DNA from 4 places in the Synechococcus sp. MIT S9220 genome. Region 1 is predicted to be linked to each of the others. Evidence: predicted binding sites of a transcription regulator. Region 1 holds the regulator's gene; each other region holds the start of a gene.

Evidence for each region. The regulator NtcA, encoded in region 1, controls nitrogen genes in cyanobacteria. The targets are predictions, from matches to a motif close to GTANCNNNNGNTAC.
Region 2: the regulator NtcA is predicted to act here: its motif matches at 2,345-2,358, upstream of SynMITS9220_RS07130 (DUF4278 domain-containing protein).
Region 3: the regulator NtcA is predicted to act here: its motif matches at 2,142-2,155, upstream of SynMITS9220_RS10635 (ammonium transporter).
Region 4: the regulator NtcA is predicted to act here: its motif matches at 2,280-2,293, upstream of SynMITS9220_RS13030 (ferredoxin--nitrite reductase).

The regions. Positions count from the first base shown of each region.
Region 1 is NZ_CP047958.1:319,956-324,714, reverse strand. It holds gene dcd (dCTP deaminase) at 1-506, opposite strand, end outside; gene SynMITS9220_RS01530 (cob(I)yrinic acid a,c-diamide adenosyltransferase) at 506-1,114, opposite strand; gene rph (ribonuclease PH) at 1,258-1,995, shown strand; gene ntcA (global nitrogen regulator NtcA) at 2,071-2,805, shown strand; gene SynMITS9220_RS01515 (DUF3084 domain-containing protein) at 2,864-4,075, shown strand; gene SynMITS9220_RS01510 (resolvase) at 4,072-4,509, shown strand; gene SynMITS9220_RS01505 (DUF3146 family protein) at 4,487-4,744, opposite strand; gene pth (aminoacyl-tRNA hydrolase) at 4,744-4,759, opposite strand, start outside.
Region 2 is NZ_CP047958.1:1,334,000-1,338,758, forward strand. It holds gene SynMITS9220_RS07115 (metallothionein) at 1-134, shown strand, start outside; gene SynMITS9220_RS07120 (hypothetical protein) at 476-631, opposite strand; gene SynMITS9220_RS07125 (thermonuclease family protein) at 1,158-1,538, opposite strand; gene SynMITS9220_RS07130 (DUF4278 domain-containing protein) at 2,091-2,261, opposite strand; gene SynMITS9220_RS13370 (hypothetical protein) at 2,452-2,583, opposite strand; gene SynMITS9220_RS07135 (hypothetical protein) at 2,713-3,009, opposite strand; gene SynMITS9220_RS07140 (hypothetical protein) at 3,009-3,266, opposite strand; gene SynMITS9220_RS07145 (SDR family oxidoreductase) at 3,363-4,130, shown strand; gene dnaG (DNA primase) at 4,132-4,759, opposite strand, start outside.
Region 3 is NZ_CP047958.1:1,903,299-1,908,057, reverse strand. It holds gene groES (co-chaperone GroES) at 1-236, shown strand, start outside; gene groL (chaperonin GroEL) at 311-1,945, shown strand; gene SynMITS9220_RS10635 (ammonium transporter) at 2,192-3,514, shown strand; gene secG (preprotein translocase subunit SecG) at 3,556-3,786, opposite strand; gene gpmI (2,3-bisphosphoglycerate-independent phosphoglycerate mutase) at 3,811-4,759, opposite strand, start outside.
Region 4 is NZ_CP047958.1:2,376,602-2,381,360, forward strand. It holds gene SynMITS9220_RS13010 (type 1 glutamine amidotransferase) at 1-298, shown strand, start outside; gene cobA (uroporphyrinogen-III C-methyltransferase) at 514-1,302, opposite strand; gene SynMITS9220_RS13020 (DNA mismatch repair protein MutS) at 1,299-1,874, opposite strand; gene SynMITS9220_RS13025 (hypothetical protein) at 1,986-2,234, shown strand; gene SynMITS9220_RS13030 (ferredoxin--nitrite reductase) at 2,482-4,029, shown strand; gene SynMITS9220_RS13035 (formate/nitrite transporter family protein) at 4,338-4,759, shown strand, end outside.

The DNA.
Region 1 (4,759 bases):
AAGAACAACAGCTGGCAGATGCCTTCATTGGCATAGATGCGGCAGTCAGCTCCTGAACTGTTACTGAATTCAAGCGTGAGATGCCCTTCCCAGCTGGCTTCAGCCGGAGTGGTGTTCACAATGATGCCAAGACGCGCATAGGTGCTCTTGCCAAGGCAGATCACGGTGATGTTCGGCGGAACCTTCATCTTTTCAAGAGCCACTCCCAGGCCATAGGAATGAGCGGGAAGGATGAAATAGTCACCATCGTCATCATGGTGAAGCTCGGTTGGTTCAAGGTTTCCAGGATTGAACCGCTTGGGGTTCATCACAGTTCCAGGAACATGCTTGAAGATCAGAAATTCCTGAGGCGACAACCGCAGGTCGTAGCCATATGAGGAACATCCGAAGCTGAGCACAGGTGCCAGCTTCTGCTCAGGGTCGAGATGGCGAATCAACCCTTTCTGGAAGGGTTCGAGCATGCCAGCGGCAGCCTGTTCAGTGATCCAACGGTCATTTTTGAGCATCAGAAACCCCTGCGCAGTTCCGTCACTTGGTCGGCTAATCCCATGAGAGAGTCCGGAATCGACGGTCCTGTGATGATCACATCCATGGAACCAGGACGTGCGTCCAGGCTGTCACGCACCTCAGATTCGTTGAGGTAGCCGAGAGCAATGGCCAAGCCAAGTTCATCCAAAACCAACTGATCAAGATCGCCGCTAGCCAGGTGGCGACGACAGATCTGCCAGACCGCTTGGACAGCATCCACAGTTGTGGGGTCAGCTGAGCTGGCCTGATCCGAAAGACATCCCATCACAGCAGGTCTCATCCAGACCATGCGATCGCAGAGAGTGATCGCCGCATTAGGCCCCTGAGCCACACCACCTTTAAGGAACTGCATCACTGCAACACGACTGCCAAGCCCAGCAGAACGCAAGGCTTGACTCAAAACTGTCCCGAAACTTCCTCGATAAGGGGCGGTATGCACCTGCAACTGCCCTTCAGGAGCCACCAGATGCAGGGGCTGCTGTGGCTGGAGCGATGGCAGAGGATGCAAACCCGCACGGTTCAGAACCCGATGATCGGCACCGCTCTGCTGGCGGGGTCGATGGCTTGGGCTCAGGCTGGCAGTCATCTCGGTCGCTTCCATGTGACTGGAATCGAATCGACCCAGCGGAATTTGAATCTAGCGGCGAAAGCGCAAATCACAATCCCTTTGACACCATCCCTGGTGTCTCTACGCCAACTGGCAGGCTCAAGATCCCGATCCGGTTCCCCATGAGCGAGACCCAGCACAACGTTGGTCGCCCAGATGGCCGCCAACCCTCCGACCTCAGGTCCTTCTCGATCGACTGGGATCCCATGGGCTTCGCTCTGAGCTCTGTGATCGTGCGCACCGGACGCACCACCGTGCTCTGCAGCGTCTGCAATGAAGAAGGCGTCCCGCGCTGGCGACGGGATCAGGGCCTTGGGTGGCTCAGCGCTGAATATCGACTGCTGCCGGGATCCACCCCTGACCGCCAGCGAAGGGAACTAATGAAACTGTCAGGACGCACCCAGGAGATCCAGCGCCTGATCGGCCGCAGCCTTCGCGCGGCAATCGACATGAAGGCGTTGGGTGAGAACACCCTGCTGATCGACTGCGATGTGATTCAGGCGGATGCGGGAACGCGGACTGCAGCGATTACGGGGGCATGGCTCGCCCTGCAAAAGGCCTGCGAGCGGCTGGTTGCACAAGGGCGCATCAGCACTCATCCGGTCATCAACCAAGTGGCGGCTGTCTCTGTGGGACTGATCGATGGGCATGCTCTGCTGGACTTGGACTACAGCGAAGACAGTCGGGCAGATGTGGATCTCAATGTGGTGATGAACAACTCCGGCGACCTATTGGAGTTGCAGGGCACGGCCGAAGGTGCACCATTCAGTCGCCAGCAGCTCAACAGCCTGCTGGACCTTGCCGAACCAGGGTTGAAGCAGCTCATGGCTGCACAGCTGGATGCACTGCATGAAGACTGAGCCAGGAGAACCGTGTTCGTTGCTACAGGGTGACCGCGCATCGCTCCTTAACTTCCCCGCATTGATGCGTTGGTCATGGCCGAAGTGATGCGCGGCTTTAGTCGGACTGCTCCCCAGCCTGGGCGGTCCGCAGAAACAAGCCTGACCAATGCGCCCAATCCCGCCAGCCGCACCCTGCTGGAAGTGATCCGTGATCTGGAAGGTGCCAGCACCGAAATGGTGGAACGGAATAAGACCATCTTTTTCCCAGGAGACCCGGCCGAGCGCGTCTATCTGATCCGACGAGGAGCTGTGCGTTTATCGAGGGTTTATGAGTCCGGTGAAGAGATCACCGTTGCCCTGCTGAGAGAAAACAGCCTGTTTGGCGTTCTCTCACTGCTCACCGGACATCGCTCCGATCGGTTTTATCACTCCGTGGCCTTCACCAGAGTGGAAATGGTGACAGCCCCAGCGAGCTCTGTACGCCAGGCGATCGAAGCGAACACCAGCGTGGGATTGCTTTTACTTCAGGGTCTCTCCAGCCGAATTCTGCAGACCGAGACGATGATTGAAACCCTTACGCACCGGGACATGTCCTCCCGACTGGTGAGTTTTCTGCTTGTCCTCTGCAGAGACTTCGGGATGCCTGGCCCCCAGGGCATCACCATTGACCTGCGTTTGTCTCATCAGGCCATCGCTGAAGCGATCGGATCCACGCGTGTCACGATCACGCGTCTGCTTGGCGATCTACGCAATTCAGGCCTGGTCGAAATTGACCGCAAGAAGATCACTGTTCTGGATCCGATTGCACTGGCCAAACGTTTCAGTTAACCCCGCGACAGGTGAAGATGGGCAGCACCTCAGCGGCCTGCCGCATGTTTGACGCACCGTGACCGGCTGGCTGCTGCTGCTTTCCCTGCTGATCCTCGGGGGCGTGCTCTCCACTCTCGGTGACCGACTGGGTTCGAGGGTCGGCAAAGCCCGGCTGAGCCTTTTCGGTCTTCGCCCACGTCAAACCGCGGTGGTGATCACTGTGCTCACGGGGAGCCTGATTAGTGCCTTGTCGCTTGGGCTGATGCTGCTGGTGAGCCGCCAGCTGCGCGTTGGTCTGTTTGAACTCAATGACCTCGAAGCCCGCCTGCGCAGCAGCCGCTTAGACCTTAAGGGAAGCCGCAAGGCTCAGCGCAAGGCACGGCAGCAACTCGAAGAGGCTCGGGCCGATGAAATCAAAGCCAGAAAGATCCTGGCTGATGCGCAGGCACGAGCAGGAGAACTGCGCAGCACACTTCAACCCCTTCAAGAGCAGACACGCCGACTTGAGGCAGAACGGCAGAGACTCAGCCAGGACGTGCGCAACCGCGATGCGGAAATCCAACGCACGGATGATGAACTTCGAGCAGTGCGTCAACGCATCAGCTCAGGCGAAGCGGAGCTCCAGCAATTGGAGAAGAACCTGATAGCGCTGCGACGTGGAGATGTGGCCATCAGCAGTGGCCAGCCGCTGGCCACTGTCACGCTCAAGCTGGATCGTCCTGATCAAGCCCGGCAAGTGATTGACCAGGTGCTGCGGGAAGCCAATCTGCAGGCTTTTCAGAAGGTTCTGCCCGAACAGGCTCCTGATCGTCAGATCATCCTCGTGCCCCGCCAGGACATTGAAAGGCTGGAACAAGCCATCCGAAAGCCGGGCACCTGGGTGGTGCTACTGCGCTCAGCGGCCAATGTGTTGCGCGGTGAGAGCGTGGTGTACGCCTTCCCGGATGTACGTCCCAATGTGGCCATCACCATTGAGGGAGAAGTTCTGGCCAAAACCACTCTTGCCAGCCAGGACACGAATCCAGAAGCGGTGCGAAACCGCATCAACCTTCTGCTGGCGTCGACTCTGTCGGAGGTGCGCCGAAGAGGGTCCCTGAGTCAAGGCCTTCAATTTGATGCCAACGCCGTCAACAGACTCGCTCGGGCACTGACCGAGCGCAGCGGTGGACGGGTTGATCTCGAGGCAGTTGCGGTGCGGCGTAGTGAAACCGCTGATCCCATTGCGATCGAGCTGCGTCCAAGCCGCCCTTTGCGCCCAACATCCACGCTTCAGGACGACAGTCCATGAACCGGATCGTCTCTGTTGACCCAGGGCGCAACAAGTGCGGCCTGGTCCTTGTCGATTGCACTAGAGATTGCGTCATCGAAGGGCACGTTGTGGCAACCGAATCGGTGCTGGACACCCTGCAGTGCTGGAGGCAAGACGCACCGATTGAATGCTTGGTGCTGGGGAATGGCACAGCCAGCAACAGTTTGAGACACCAGCTTCCTGAAGATCTTCCCGTCAGAGTGGTGGATGAGCGCGGCACCACACTTCAGGCACGCAAGCGCTATTGGCAGCTATGGCCCCCAACAGGATGGCGGCGATTGATGCCCCGAGGCCTGCTGCTACCCCCCAGCGAACTGGATGCCGTTGCAGCCCTGGTGATTCTTGAATCGGAGCTGGGCCGCAAGATCCTTTGGCCTGGTCCCGCCCCACTCAGAAACGGGCCCGCACAGTGAAGCTGTAGTCACCACCGGCTTCCAACCTGTAGTCGGATTTCACAAGAAAGCGAAGCAAGGCGTCCTGGATCAAGGCTCTGCCCAGGGAGGGCTCCACACTCAGCTCCCCCCGATCAAACAACCAGTGAAAGGTCCAGGTGAAGCCACCCGCCTGAACCTCTCCTTGCAGACACTTGTCTCGGAAGCTGTGCTGGTGCACCCGAAGATGAGCCGTCGTGACAGGCAGGCGTGCCATCAGGCCGGATCGCCA
Region 2 (4,759 bases), 1.0 Mb from region 1:
CCTGTGAGCCCTGCGATTGCACGATTGCTCCAGACTCTGCAGTCGAAAAAGATGGAAAGCTGTTCTGTTCTCAGCCTTGCGCTGATGGTCATGCCGGTGGAGATCAATGCTGCACCAGCTGCGAGTGCTGTTGATTCCTGAACACAGTCCATAAAGAAAAGCCCCACCCGGCAAGAACCAACGGGATGGGGCCCTGAGTGCTGCTGGCGTTGCTGATGGTCATGGCCAAGTCTTCTGGAAGGGTCCATCAGCCATGGCAGAAGAACAACTCAAAGCCTTTCTTGAAAAAGTCACCCGAAGATGTTGTGAGTAACGCCTGATGCGAGGCTCCAGTCCTGCCGTTCCGGCCTCCTATTGAAGATCAATACCCCCTTTGAATCGTCAAGTGGCTGAACTATCAGAATCAAGGCAGGCCCATGCTGAATGATCGACGTTTCATGGCTCACCGAACGATTTTCACTGAGGTTCTCTTATCTCATGAAAAACTCTCCACAACTGAGCCAATCGTCGATGCAAGGATAAAAAATGTGCTCACAGCGATAAAAACACCAATGAGAACTGTGGGATTAACATCGCTGACCGCTTCTTCACTCAGAGCCTGAGTGTTGCCATTAGCAAGCTTGTCTTCCATACAAATCGTTCATACTCTCCTCAGCTTATGAGACAAAACCGTTGGATCTTTAAAGCGGCAATCAAGATACCCAAAAGGCATGGCCGCCGTTAAGATTGATCGAGCCAAAAGAAGCATTCGCGATCGATCAACGTTGGATTGTGTAAGTTGCTTCATAAAACAACAACAACAAGACTGCCAGTTGTTGTTGTTTTGACTGACTGATTGAGAGGCAAAACGGCTTTAGGGTTGATCAGAACACCCTTTCACTGCCTGAGTGCATCTTGAGGCTTCAGTGATCACTCCATGGGGGGATCTGCCTGACCAGAGTCAGTGGTTGGAGCAATTGCGGCAGGTCAAAACTTGCGGAGCTCACGCTGCCGTCCAGTTCTCGACGGGCGCTGCATTGAATCCTGCTGACCAGTTGTCGTTTGTGCTGATGGCATGTCGTTGTCGCAGTCGCAGCGTGGTTCTTTGATTGCCAGAAAAATGACAGCAACGGCAAGCAGCGCAACAGCGATCGAGTGAATCGGCGCAGTTTTGTTGTTCATGAGGCCCAAGAACATTGGTCTGCGTAACGCCAATCGATCCGGGCATATCCACTGGCAAGCATGGCCAACTGCACATTCATCTCGTCGACAAACAGCTCAGCGACAGTCCGGCCATAACGGTCGATCGAGATGCGTCGAAGCCCGACGGATCGTCCCACAACCATCCCGCGAAGGTGATCCCGGGCAGCCCTCGCGGGAAGAGGGGCAGCCCGTTTTCCCCTCAGTTCAGGGGTATCGATGCAAGCCAGCCGAATCCTCTCGCCATCGGTTGTTCGGCAGGTATCACCGTCGTAGCAATCGCTGATGGTCACACTCTCAGGAGCTGCCGTTTGAGCCGGCGCTGCAAGCATCGCCGTCGCCAGCAACTGGATTGCCATCGATCGAAGCTGCATCAGATCTGGCCTGCATCTGAGCTTGGGCAAGCCATTTCCACTATTGGAGGTTTTGCCATCCAAGGCAATGCGCCATTCGACCGATGCCAAAAACGCCTCTGCGGGTGGAGAGTGAGGCCACGCAATCGGAGGAACCAAGCTTGGTCGACACTCCACCTGAGCAGATCGCAGAAGCAGACTGACTTCTGGCCCCTGCTCCAACAGTCTCAACAATGACCTGGGTTGGTCCTTTGGTCGGCAGACCTTGTGCGCCACGCCAATCGACGCTCCACTCGCACCGCCCTAGGTGCCCTCGGAGACAACGACCCGACACCTAGAGCGCATGGCCCCAGGGCGCCTCTAGCCAGAAGCTTCGACCCCTTCCTTTCTCGACAAGCGATGGGTTGAACAATGCACAAACGAGCGACTTAGGCCGTCTTTCCACCAGGAAGGGCGGCCTTCCTCTTTGCGCCCATCACTCGAGGTGAGGCATCAGATTCAGAGCTGGTCAATAAAAAAGCCTCGCCAAAGCGAGGCATCTCATCAATCGTCGCTCGATCATCTGGCGTAGGAGACACCGCGATAAGCAAGCTGGGGGTGAAGCTCACGAGCTGCCTGCTGGCGACGAGCGTTGTAGTGCTCGCGTCGGTAGGTGAGTTCAACACTCTGCTTTTGCACCGCAGTGTGATGAGGGGTGTAGGTCTGACCTCTGTAAATAAGAGCTGTCATGGATGGTTCCTCGAAGCAAGTTCAGGTCCCCGTTCCTTGGCCTGAATCGAACTGCGCCTCTCCGAAAAGAGGTGAACGTGTTGGTAGCTGTTGCTACAGACGTTTTATAAGACAACTCTCAAGGGGTTGGTCGTTCGAGTGGATACAAAACGGACCAATTCCCCCTGCACCGGCAGCTCCACTGGTCTGCTCAGAGATGGGGATAGGCATTCGCCAAACCCCAAACCGCCAAAGCTGTAATCGAGGCAAAGGTCATGGCCGCCCAGGCCGCTGTACTCGAGCTGGAGCTTTTCGACAGTGGCAGTTGGATTTTGCGGGCCATCAAATCACAGTTCAATCATCTCCGTAGTGGCTCATTCCATCCCCGATCGCCAGTGATATCAGTGAGCCCTAACCATTGAGGCTTTCAATCCAGAGAACAGCTGGTTTTTAGAAAGCTTCAGGTCTTTGATCAGACAGGGCAAACCAACTGCACCGCATTGGATCTTGAGGAGAACAAGAGCACAAAATTGTCGCCATGGCCATTTAATCCAGTTTGCTCACGCAGCAAATCAGTACTGGCCAGAGCCAGGCCACAGGTCTCGCAAAACAACACCGGCAATGTTGCAGCACTGCCCTGCATGGCCTGAAGGTCTAAAGCCTGCCGGACTGCACGCTGCGATCGTTCAAGACCGAGTCGCTCCACCAGAGCAGGCCAGAGATCGTTCACCGGTGCGCTGGCCGCGAAATCAACGGATGGATGAGACATCAGACAGGCAGCTGTTCGATCGCCACCACAATCATCTGCGGTGAGACCTCAATCACATCCAGAGGATCCTGGTTATCGAGATAAGCCTCGAATGACGAAAAACGTTCAATCCGGGGAGCCGCCTCCTTCACGGCACAGGCCGCAATCCAGTCGTTGTCGTCAGGCTTGACGGTCACATAGGCCTGCAAAGCCTCCTCCAGGTCACCGCCATCACCGATGCCCTCCCCATGCCAGAACGCTTCGAAGAATTCAGACATCGGACACGGGGAACGACCGTTTTGATCATGACTCCGACCCGAGCCGCTGCCCAGTGCCTAGACGCTCAAGAATGGGGATAAGGGACGCGCAGAACGATGCAGGATTCGCTGTTCAGGCTTGATGGTCAGGTGGCACTGGTCACGGGATGCCGCAGAGGCATTGGCCAAGCCATGGCGGATGCACTGGCTGAAGCAGGAGCCGACATTGTTGGAATCAGCGCCTCACTCAACCCTGACAGCAGTGAGGTGGGAGACGTGATTCGCAGGCGTGGCCGCCGCTTTTCTGGTTTTCGCTGCGACCTCAGCGACCGCAATGCTGTTGACCACGTGCTTGAACAGGTTCTGAGCCAACATCCAGTCATCGACGTGCTGGTGAACAATGCCGGCATCGTGCGTCGGGCTCCGGCAGAGAAACACAGCGATGAGCTCTGGGACACGGTGCTGGAGGTCAACCTCAGTGCACAGTTCAGAGTGAGTCGCCGAATCGGGACGCTGATGCTGGAGCGAGGCAAGGGCAGCATCATTTCCACCGCCTCGATCCTTAGTGATCAGGGTGGATTGAATGTGGCCAGCTACGCCGCCAGCAAAGCGGGCCTGGCCAACCTCACGCGCTCACTGGCCAATGAATGGGCAGGACGCGGCGTAAGGGTGAACGCCATTGCACCCGGATACGTGAAAACAGAGATGACCGAAGCGCTGCAGTCGGATCCACTGAGATCCAGACAGATTCTGGAACGCATCCCCGCTGGTCGCCTGGGATCACCTGATGACCTGCGCGGCCCGGTGGTGTTTCTCGCCAGTGATGCCTCGCGCTACGTGCATGGAGAGACATTGGTCGTGGATGGCGGTTGGATGGGTCGTTAACTCAACCGTTGACGGATGCTGCAGGTTCGGAGCTGGTGTCCGAGGTATAGCCGGCACAGCGCTGTTGATCGAGATGTTGGATGTGTCGACGTTCGGTGTAATACAGCTCCTGAAAACGCAGGGCTTCAGCGTTGAGGTCGTCGAACATGGTGTGGATGCGCTGCTCCATATCGACTTCCAACTCAACAGCAGGAGCTGACTGCTCCTCTTTCTCCTGCTCGATTAAGACGGCAATGCAACGCTCCAGAGTTTGCAGACGCTGGCCAGTCCAGGCTTCCAGCAAATGCCGGCAACGTTTATTGCTCTTCTGACGTTCAAGCATCGCTGCCGTTCCACGCAGCTGATCCATTGGCCGGGCCAAGGCAACACGCTGCAGTTCATCCGGTTCGAGCAGTGGCGTCAGACGCGTCACCAGATCACTGTTGTCCAGGAGGAGCTGATCTGTGAGCAGTCGGGGCAGATCGAGGTCTGCCAATTCGTCGCCGCGATCCTCACCGCGACAGATCGCTTCCAGCCGCACACTGCCGAGATTGCCTTCCTCCAGATCCGTGATGCCAGACCACAGCAGACGGTGATGCTGCAGCGCGAAATCCTCGAGCTCCCGACTCCTCAGTTCCTGGCGGATGCCA
Region 3 (4,759 bases), 840 kb from region 1:
AGGAGAAAACCTCCGGCGGCATCCTGCTCCCCGACACCGCGAAGGAAAAGCCTCAGGTGGGCGAAGTTGTTCAAGTTGGCCCTGGTAAGCGCAACGACGACGGTTCCCGCCAGTCTCCTGAAGTAGGTGTCGGCGACAAGGTCCTCTACAGCAAGTACGCAGGCACCGACATCAAGCTCGGAAGCGATGAGTTCGTGCTCCTGTCCGAGAAGGACATTCTCGCCATCGTCAACTGACCGGCTCCTGACTGCCACGCGCCTGAGACAGGTCGGTAGTCACCAACTATTCCTTTCCATCCATTTCCGCCCCCATGGCCAAGCGCATCATTTACAACGAGAACGCTCGCCGCGCTCTTGAAAAGGGCATTGACATCCTGGCCGAGTCCGTTGCTGTGACTCTCGGCCCTAAAGGTCGCAACGTTGTTCTTGAAAAGAAGTTCGGTGCTCCCCAGATCATCAATGACGGTGTCACCATCGCCAAAGAGATCGAACTCGAAGACCACATCGAGAACACTGGTGTTGCTCTGATTCGTCAGGCTGCATCCAAGACCAATGACGCAGCTGGTGACGGCACCACCACTGCGACCGTTCTTGCCCATGCCATGGTCAAGGCTGGCCTGCGCAACGTTGCTGCCGGTGCCAATGCCATCACCCTGAAAAAGGGCATCGACAAAGCGTCGGATTTTCTGGTCGACAAGATCAAAGAAAACGCCAAGCCGATTGCCGATAGCAATGCCATCGCCCAGGTGGGCACCATTTCCGCTGGTAACGACGAGGAAGTGGGTCGGATGATCGCCGACGCCATGGACAAAGTTGGCAAGGAAGGTGTGATTTCCCTGGAAGAGGGCAAGTCGATGACCACCGAGCTGGAGGTCACCGAGGGAATGCGCTTTGACAAGGGATACATCTCTCCCTATTTCGCCACCGACACTGAGCGAATGGAAGCCGTCCTGGACGAGCCCTATATCCTGCTCACCGACAAAAAGATCGGCCTCGTGCAGGATCTCGTACCCGTGCTCGAGCAGATTGCTCGCACTGGCAAGCCTCTGCTGATCATCGCTGAGGACATCGAGAAGGAAGCTCTTGCCACTTTGGTGGTGAACCGTCTGCGCGGTGTCTTGAATGTGGCTGCGGTGAAGGCCCCCGGTTTTGGTGACCGCCGCAAGGCCATGCTGGAAGACATGGCTGTGCTGACCAATGGTCAATTGATCACTGAAGACGCCGGTCTGAAGCTTGAGAACGCCAAGATCGAGATGCTTGGCACTGCCCGTCGCGTGACCATCAACAAGGACACCACAACGATCGTGGCCGAAGGCAATGACGTGGCAGTGAAAGCGCGTTGTGAGCAGATTCGTAAGCAGATGGACGAAACCGAGTCCACCTACGACAAGGAGAAGCTTCAGGAGCGACTGGCCAAGCTCGCCGGTGGTGTTGCTGTGGTGAAGGTGGGTGCTGCCACCGAAACCGAGATGAAGGACAAGAAGCTTCGGCTTGAGGATGCCATCAACGCAACCAAGGCTGCTGTTGAAGAAGGCATCGTTCCTGGAGGTGGCACCACCCTGGCTCACCTGGCTCCCACACTCGAGCAGTGGGCATCGTCCAGCCTGGAGGGAGAGGAGCTGATCGGAGCCAACATTGTGGCTGCCGCTCTGACTGCACCACTGATGCGCATCGCTGAGAACGCAGGTGTCAACGGTGCTGTTGTGGCTGAAAACGTGAAGGCCAAGAACTTCAATGATGGCTACAACGCGGCCAACGGTGACTATGTCGACATGCTGGCTGCCGGCATTGTCGATCCCGCCAAGGTGACGCGTTCCGGTCTGCAGAACGCTGCGTCAATCGCAGGCATGGTGCTGACCACCGAATGCATCGTTGCTGACATGCCCGAGAAAAAAGACGCCGCACCAGCCGGTGGCGGCATGGGCGGTGGCGATTTCGACTACTGAGTCGCAGCTTCTCGATCAAAGCCGCCTCGGCGGCTTGTTAAGCCCCGCTGTTGCGGGGCTTTTTTGTTGCCAGCTCGGGATTGAATTCAGGCGGCACGTGGCGCTTTTGTCGACGTCTCGGTTCTGGACGCCTCCAATCTCCACGCCTCTCAAAATGTTCGCAGTGAACAGTTTTTGGCGCAGATGGTCTGAAATGGTATCGAGGGTTACTGAAAATACGTGTTTCAGCCTCGTCTGAGGCGATTTTTGATCGCCCTTTTGGTGGTTCCAGCATTTCAGCTGCTGAGTTCTGCCCTGCTGCCTGCGTACGCAGGTGATGCCTCACTTTCGGCTGCCGACAACACTCTGATCCTCACCTCGGCGGCACTTGTGCTGCTGATGACTCCTGGATTGGCGTTTTTCTACGGAGGATTCGTTCAAGCTCGCAATGTGCTCAACACGATGGCGATGAGCTTCGTGATGATGGGCATCGCCACGCTGGTGTGGGTCAGCTTCGGATTCAGTCTTGCCTTCTCCGACGGCGGAGCTCTGAATGCCGTCATTGGCAATCCCTTCTCCTTCGCCATGTTGGAGAACGTCCCTGATATTTGGCCTGGCCTGGCGATACCTGGCCTCAGCTTCGCTCTCTTTCAGGGCATGTTCGCGATCATCACTCCGGCTCTGATTTCAGGGGCCTTGGTGGAGAGGATCAGTTTTCGCTTCTGGTGCGTCTTCACCCCCGTGTGGCTCCTGGTGGTGTATGCCCCTCTTGCTCATATGGTCTGGGGAGGTGGTTGCCTTGGGAAAGACCTTGATTTCGCTGGAGGCACGGTGGTGCATATCAGCTCTGGTGTTTCTGCTCTCTTGCTTGCTGGCCTTGTTGGCTGGCGCAAGCAGTGGCCCAATTCGGTGCGCCCACCTCACGATGTGACTCAGATCTTGCTCGGCACTGGTCTGCTCTGGTTTGGCTGGTTCGGTTTCAACGGCGGTAGTCAGCTGAGTGTCAGTGGTGCGGAACTCCCCTTCACTACGACGCATATCTCTGCAGCAACTGGCTTGGTTGCTTGGTCATTGATCGAAACATGGCGTGATGGCAAGCCCACTGCTGTCGGTATGGCGACCGGGGCTGTGGCCGGTCTGGTGGGCATCACCCCAGCAGCTGGGTTTGTCACGCCGGGGGCTGGGATGGCGATCGGTGCGATCACTGGTCTGCTTTGTTATTGCTCTGTGCAGCTCAAGGTTTCGCTGCGTTTTGATGATTCCCTCGACACCTTTGCCGTCCACGGTGTCGGTGGCACAGTCGGCGCGATTCTGACCGGTGTCTTCGCTAGCACTGAGCTGATCGCCACTCACCCCGCAGCCCAGGTTTTTGCTGAGAAGGGCAGAGTTGGCTTGATTGTTGATCAGTTTCAGGTTGTGCTTGTGGCCTATGGGTTGGCGGCCCTTGGGACACTGCTGATCGCAGGAGTCTTACGAGGTCTTGGCCTTCCGTTCCTAGTGACGGAAGAGGCTGAAAACCTTGGCGTTGATGTGCGTGAGCACGGTGAAGAGGCCTATCCGGAAAGGATTGGTTCTCCCCAGTTTCATTAAGTCGCGATCCGCTTGGACCTGTTGTTGTCGGCCCTGCTGATTTAGTTCAGCCAGCCGGCACTCAGGATCACAGCCAGCGTCAGAAAGATGGCCAGGGTGGTCCAGGTGATGCGGTTGAGAGTCGCTTCAGCGCTGCTGGCACTGGTAAACGACGTACTACCACTGGCGGCGAGCCCACCCATGCCATCACCCTTGGGGCTGTGCAGCAGCACAAACAGGATCAGCAAAAGGCCGCTGCCGATCCAGATCCAGGAAAGAACGGTGGTAATCATGGGCAGATCTTATGTCCGAGCCGATCAGACCGGTTGTGGCAGGAGAGCGGTGGAGGGCACAGGTGTCTCGATTGGTTCGATCAGGGTGCTGCCGGTCATGGCATCGGGTTTCTCGAGATCGAGCAGCTGCAGAAGAGTGGGTGCGATGTCAGCCAGCCCGCCGTTATCCCGCAGGCGGATTGCATTGCCCATGCCGCGCAGTTTTCTGCGTTCTCCCTCCACGAGGATTAACGGCACAGGATTGGTGGTGTGGGCCGTCCAGGCTTGACCGTCATCGCCTTGCATTCGCTCGGCGTTGCCATGGTCTGCAGTGATGATCATCGTTCCTCCCATGCGTCCCACGGCATCGAGCAACCGTCCGATGCAATGGTCAACCGTTTGAATCGCCTCAGTTGCGGCTTCCATCACGCCGGTGTGTCCAACCATGTCTGGATTGGCGTAATTGATCACCACCAGGGAATAAATCCCCTTCTCGATGGCTTCAATGCAGCTCACGGTGAGGGTTTCAGCGTTCATGGCAGGGGCCTGGTCATAGGTGGCCACCCGCGGAGAGGGCACCAGATGGCGGTCTTCCCCCTCGAGAGGCTGCTCAACACCACCATTCATGAAGTAGGTGACGTGGGGGTATTTTTCGGTCTCTGCTGTTCTGTATTGGCGCAGTCCTCGTGATGCCACCACCTGGCCCAGCAGGTCATCCAGGGACTCGGGTGGGAATGCAACCTCCACGGGGAGGCCAGCCTCGTACTGCGTGAACGTGACCACATCCAGCCGAGGCTGATGAGGGCGCTCAAAATCAGAGAAATCCGTTCTGGCCAGGCACTGAATGATCTGACGAGCTCTGTCAGGTCTGAAGTTGAACATCAGTAAGGCATCGCCATCGTTGAGATGGGTTGCCTGTAAACGCGTAGGTTCCACGAACTCATCGGTGATGCCGCTGTCGTAACTGGCCTGCAGTGCCTCAGCGGCTGACATC
Region 4 (4,759 bases), 370 kb from region 1:
TGGAGATCAAATACGACTACCGAAAGACGCCATTTTGCTTGGGTCCTCTCTGCACTGCCCCGAGCAAGTCTTCAGAATCGGTCGACATGCCATTGGCATTCAGTGTCACCTTGAGGTCTCTAGGCCAAACCTGGAGAACTGGATTCAAGCCGACCTCCCCTACATCGTGAATGCACTGGGCCCGACTGGCCCTGATCGACTTCGCACCGACTGGAAACGATTCGGCAAGCAAATACAGCGAAATGGAGAGCAATTATTCAACAATGTGCTGACACAATTGCAATACGAAAGCACGTAGAGAAAAAAATATTTTGAACTGGCGTCAACCTAAGCGCAATAATTTTAGCTGAAGGACTGCTACATAGTTCAGCCCATGAGTGTGCTCAATTTCGCGAAAAGACTTTTTCCCTCATACAGAAGTTGCCAAAGAGTCAACGATCCAACTCGCTTCAGCAAGAGACATTGATCAGGCATGTTTGAGAGAAGCAGATCACGTAGAGATCCGCGTGAACATCAAAACGGAATCGGCATGGTGACATCGGCCGGCCGTGGCGCACAGGATTCCACCTGCTCATTCACCACATCTCCAACCACAATCACGGAGGGCGAAGCAAAGCCTTCACTGCGGGTACGCGCTGCCACGTCTGAGAGAGTCGCCTTGAGACAACGCTGCCCAGCCACAGTCCCCTGCTGAATGACAGCCACTGGGGTCTCGGCGCTGAGACCGCCTGCCTCCAACTCCGCAGCGATCTTCGGCAGGTTGTGCAGACCCATGTAAATCACCAGACCATCACTGGCTGTGGCCAATGAGCGCCAATTCACACTGGGGCGGCGCTTGTCGATCTCCTCATGACCGGTCACAAAGGTGACGGAAGAACCGGCGCGACGATGGGTCACAGGAATACCGGCGTAGGCGGGTGCGGCAATACCAGCGGTCACCCCTGGCACCACCTGCACCGAAACGCCGTGTTTCACCAGATGCGCAGCTTCCTCACCGCCACGTCCAAACAGAAAAGGATCCCCGCCCTTGAGACGCACAATGCAGCGGTGGCGGGCTGCCAACGTCACCAGCACCGCATTCGTACTCGGCTGGGGAACGGAGTGATGCCCACGACGCTTGCCCACGAAATGGCGCTCACAGTGCTCGGGCACTAGGTCAAGAACCTCGCGAGGAACCAGGGAGTCGTAGACCAATGCATCACAGCGACCCAACAGGCGATGGGCCCTCACAGTGAGTAAATCGGGATCTCCAGGGCCTGCACCGACGAGATAAACGGTTCCGGTGAGTTCAGCAGTCGTCACGGCAGAGCGGCAAGCAAGTCGATCAGGCCCTGACGAATCAGAGCGAGGTCAAGAAGCGGTGGAAGACCTCCAGCCTCGCTCAGTGCCTCCGTCATGCGATTGGGGGCCAGCGCAAGCATCAGTGGGTGAGCCTCGGGGTGGATTTTCTGATAGTCAGACCAATCGTCGAAGGACAGCAGAGGCAGCCGCATGCGCTCGGACAACTCCAAGAGGAAACGATCGGCCTCTTCAGAACTCAATGGGTGATGAACCAGAACTGAGCCCTGAGCAGCAAAGGGCTGAAGTGCTTCAGCCACGAGAGCCCACCAGCTTTGCCAAGACCCAAGGAAAGGAAGCAACTCAACGTCCGCGCCTTCACGCTGCATGCGATGTCTGATCTCAGGCACATCCGCACGCGCATGCGATCCCGGCCACAACAACAAAGGCACCAACCAACTGGGCTGCTCTGAGCACGCCGGTGGTGTATCGGCAGTGAGCACTTCCAGCTGCACAGGAGCCTGACGACGTTGCTGGAGCGCCTGCTGCAGCTCAATCAATGATTCAGGAACGACGCCACCTGAGCGTCCATGCACAACCAACCTGATCGCTCGCTGACAACCATGATCGCTATTCCGTAGCAATGGCCACGGATCAAAGGTCGAACTGACTGCTGTCATCGATGAATTGTCATTCCTCCTGCTGCCATGCCACGCCGTCGATCCATAGATCGCACTGTCTCTGAAGGTCGGTTCCAGCGAGACTCCACCGTTCAAAGCTATCGCTCGGAAAGGGCCAACCGTCATTGGCATGCCGATAACAGACGCAGCAGTAACCACAGGGACTCCCGGTTCAAAAGTGAACTCGACCGGGATTTCGCCGCCATGAAACGCGTTTGGCAGATGCTTCGCTACGGAGCCATCCGAATGATTGGCGAAATAGGACGCCAATACTGATTCCGCGGAAGTCAGCCTTCTAGTGCCCAATCAGCAAAAATAAATGTAGCCATAGCCACCAATTCAGCAATCGAGATTCATTTCACGGCCAACCGCGAAAACTGTTTGAACCACTACAAACAAGAGGGTCACGAACTTGTTAACTGATGCCATGGCGCTTCACCCCATTGCGAAGCGTTCCTCTGAACAATTTGATTGATCAGCATTAATTGATGATCAATCAAGTCACTCTTTGCTTAACAAGATCATGACGACTAGCTCACCTTCCAGGCCTTATCTGGATGGCAAGAAGCTGAATAAGATCGAGCAGAACAAGTCGGCCAAAGATGGCCTACTAGTTGGAAGTGAGATTGAGAAATTTGCCGAAATGGGGTGGGAGCAGGTTGATGAAACCGACCTTCAATTGCGATTGAAATGGTATGGAATGTTTTGGCGGCCGAAAACACCCGGCAAATTTATGCTGCGCCTGCGGGTTCCGAACGGCGTGCTTTCGGCTCAACAGTTACGCGTTATCGGATCCATTGTTGAGCGCTACGGAGATAACGGCAACTGTGATATCACCACCAGGCAGAACTTGCAATTGAGAGGAGTGCTTCTTGGCGACCTGCCAGAAATCCTCAGGCGCCTGAAAGAGGCTGATCTGAGTACCATCCAGTCTGGCTTTGATAACCCCCGCAATGTCACCGGAAACCCAATTGCGGGAATTGATCCAAAGGAAATTCTCGATACCAGACCTTACACGGATGAACTTGAAAACTTTTTAACAAACAACCGAAAGGGCAATCCTGAGTACTCCAATCTTCCCAGAAAGTGGAATACGGCAGTAGCCGGTGCAAAAGACAATTTCCTTCTTCACAACGACATTGCATTCCATCCCGTTGAAAAAGATGGTGTGATGGGATTCGCTGTGTGGATTGGCGGCATTCTTTCATCACAGATGAATGCCTATGCCATTCCGCTGAATGCCTGGGTCAAGCCAAATGAAATTTGTCGGATGACCGATACGGTGATTCGTCTCTGGAGAGACAACGGAGAACGCAACAAACGCCCGAAAGGTCGATTCAGAATGTATCTCGATGAAGTTGGCCACGACAACTTCCGCAATCAGGTTGAAGAACAGTTCGGGCCATTAACACCCGACCCAGGGTCTGTGTTTGACACCACGCCCCGATCGCACTACGGCATTCACCCGCAAAAACAGGATGGGCTCGTCTTTGCGGGTCTCCACGTTCCGGTTGGTCGACTAACAGCACAGGATCTTCATGATCTGGCCACAGCGAGCATCACCTACGGAAGCGGAGAAGTGCGGCTCACTGAAGATCAGAACGTGATCATTGTTGGACTGCCGCAAGCACAGGTCGAAGCTTTTGAAAGCGATCCACTGCTCGCACGATTTCCGCTAAAACCTGGTGCGATTTCGGCTGGCACCGTGTCATGCACAGGAAGCACGTATTGCGGATTTGCACTCACCAACACCAAGGATCAAGCCTTGGCAGCTGCCAAAGAGCTCGATCAGGAGCTTGATCTGCCTGAAGAACTGAAAATTCACTGGACAGGTTGCCCCAACAGCTGCGGCCAGGCCTACATGGGCGCAATCGGCCTGACAGGCGCCAAAGCCAAAAACAGTGAGGGCAAAACAGATGATGGCTACACGATGACCCTTGGTGGATCACAAGGACCCAATCCGACGGTGGGTGAACTTCATCAGAAGGCCATTCCGGCTGAAAACATCAAAGAGGTTCTGCGCGAAGTGCTGATTGAACGATTCGGCGCAAAACCGCGAACTAAAAGCTGAAACAGCTGAACAGATCAATCGTTTTGCCGTGTTGGTGCTGACTTTTTGAGGCCATCACAGGCAAACCAAACACACGACAACTTGCATTATTAATTTATGTCTAGCAACAGCGATTTGTTCTCAAGACTGGTCAACTGGTTTACAAAAGCTGGCCAAGATAAACAACCGATTTCACGGGCTGCGCATCAGCAGGATGCGTTTTCCAGATTAATGAACAAGATCAGCGGCTAACTGTTGATCTCAGCACTTTATCAATCACTTCATTCCCTCTTAACCGCATTGAACTCATGAGTGTGACTGCTTCACAGATGGACTACGTCCTGCCCAATGAACTTGTTGACGGCATGATCGGTGCCGGTGGCAAGAAATCCACCGTCAGCGTCAAAAACCTCTTGCTCAGAGGATTTTATTCGGGAGCCATCCTTGGTCTGGCCGTGATCCTTGCACTCACAGTGGGGCTCAAAAGTGGTCAACCATGGCTGGGCTCGCTGCTCTTCCCATTCGGTTTCGCCAGCATTGTCTTGTTTGGCATGGAGTTGGTCACAGGCAACTTCGCTCTTCTGCCAATGGCCACCTGGGCAGGTAAAAGCACCTGGGGTGCAACCTTTCGAAACTGGGGTTGGGTGTGGCTCGGCAACTGGATTGGAACTGCGGTTGTGGCAGTTCTGATGGCCATCAGCCTCACCAGTGGAGGAACAGTTGATCCTGCATCAGCTGCTGATGGTGGTGG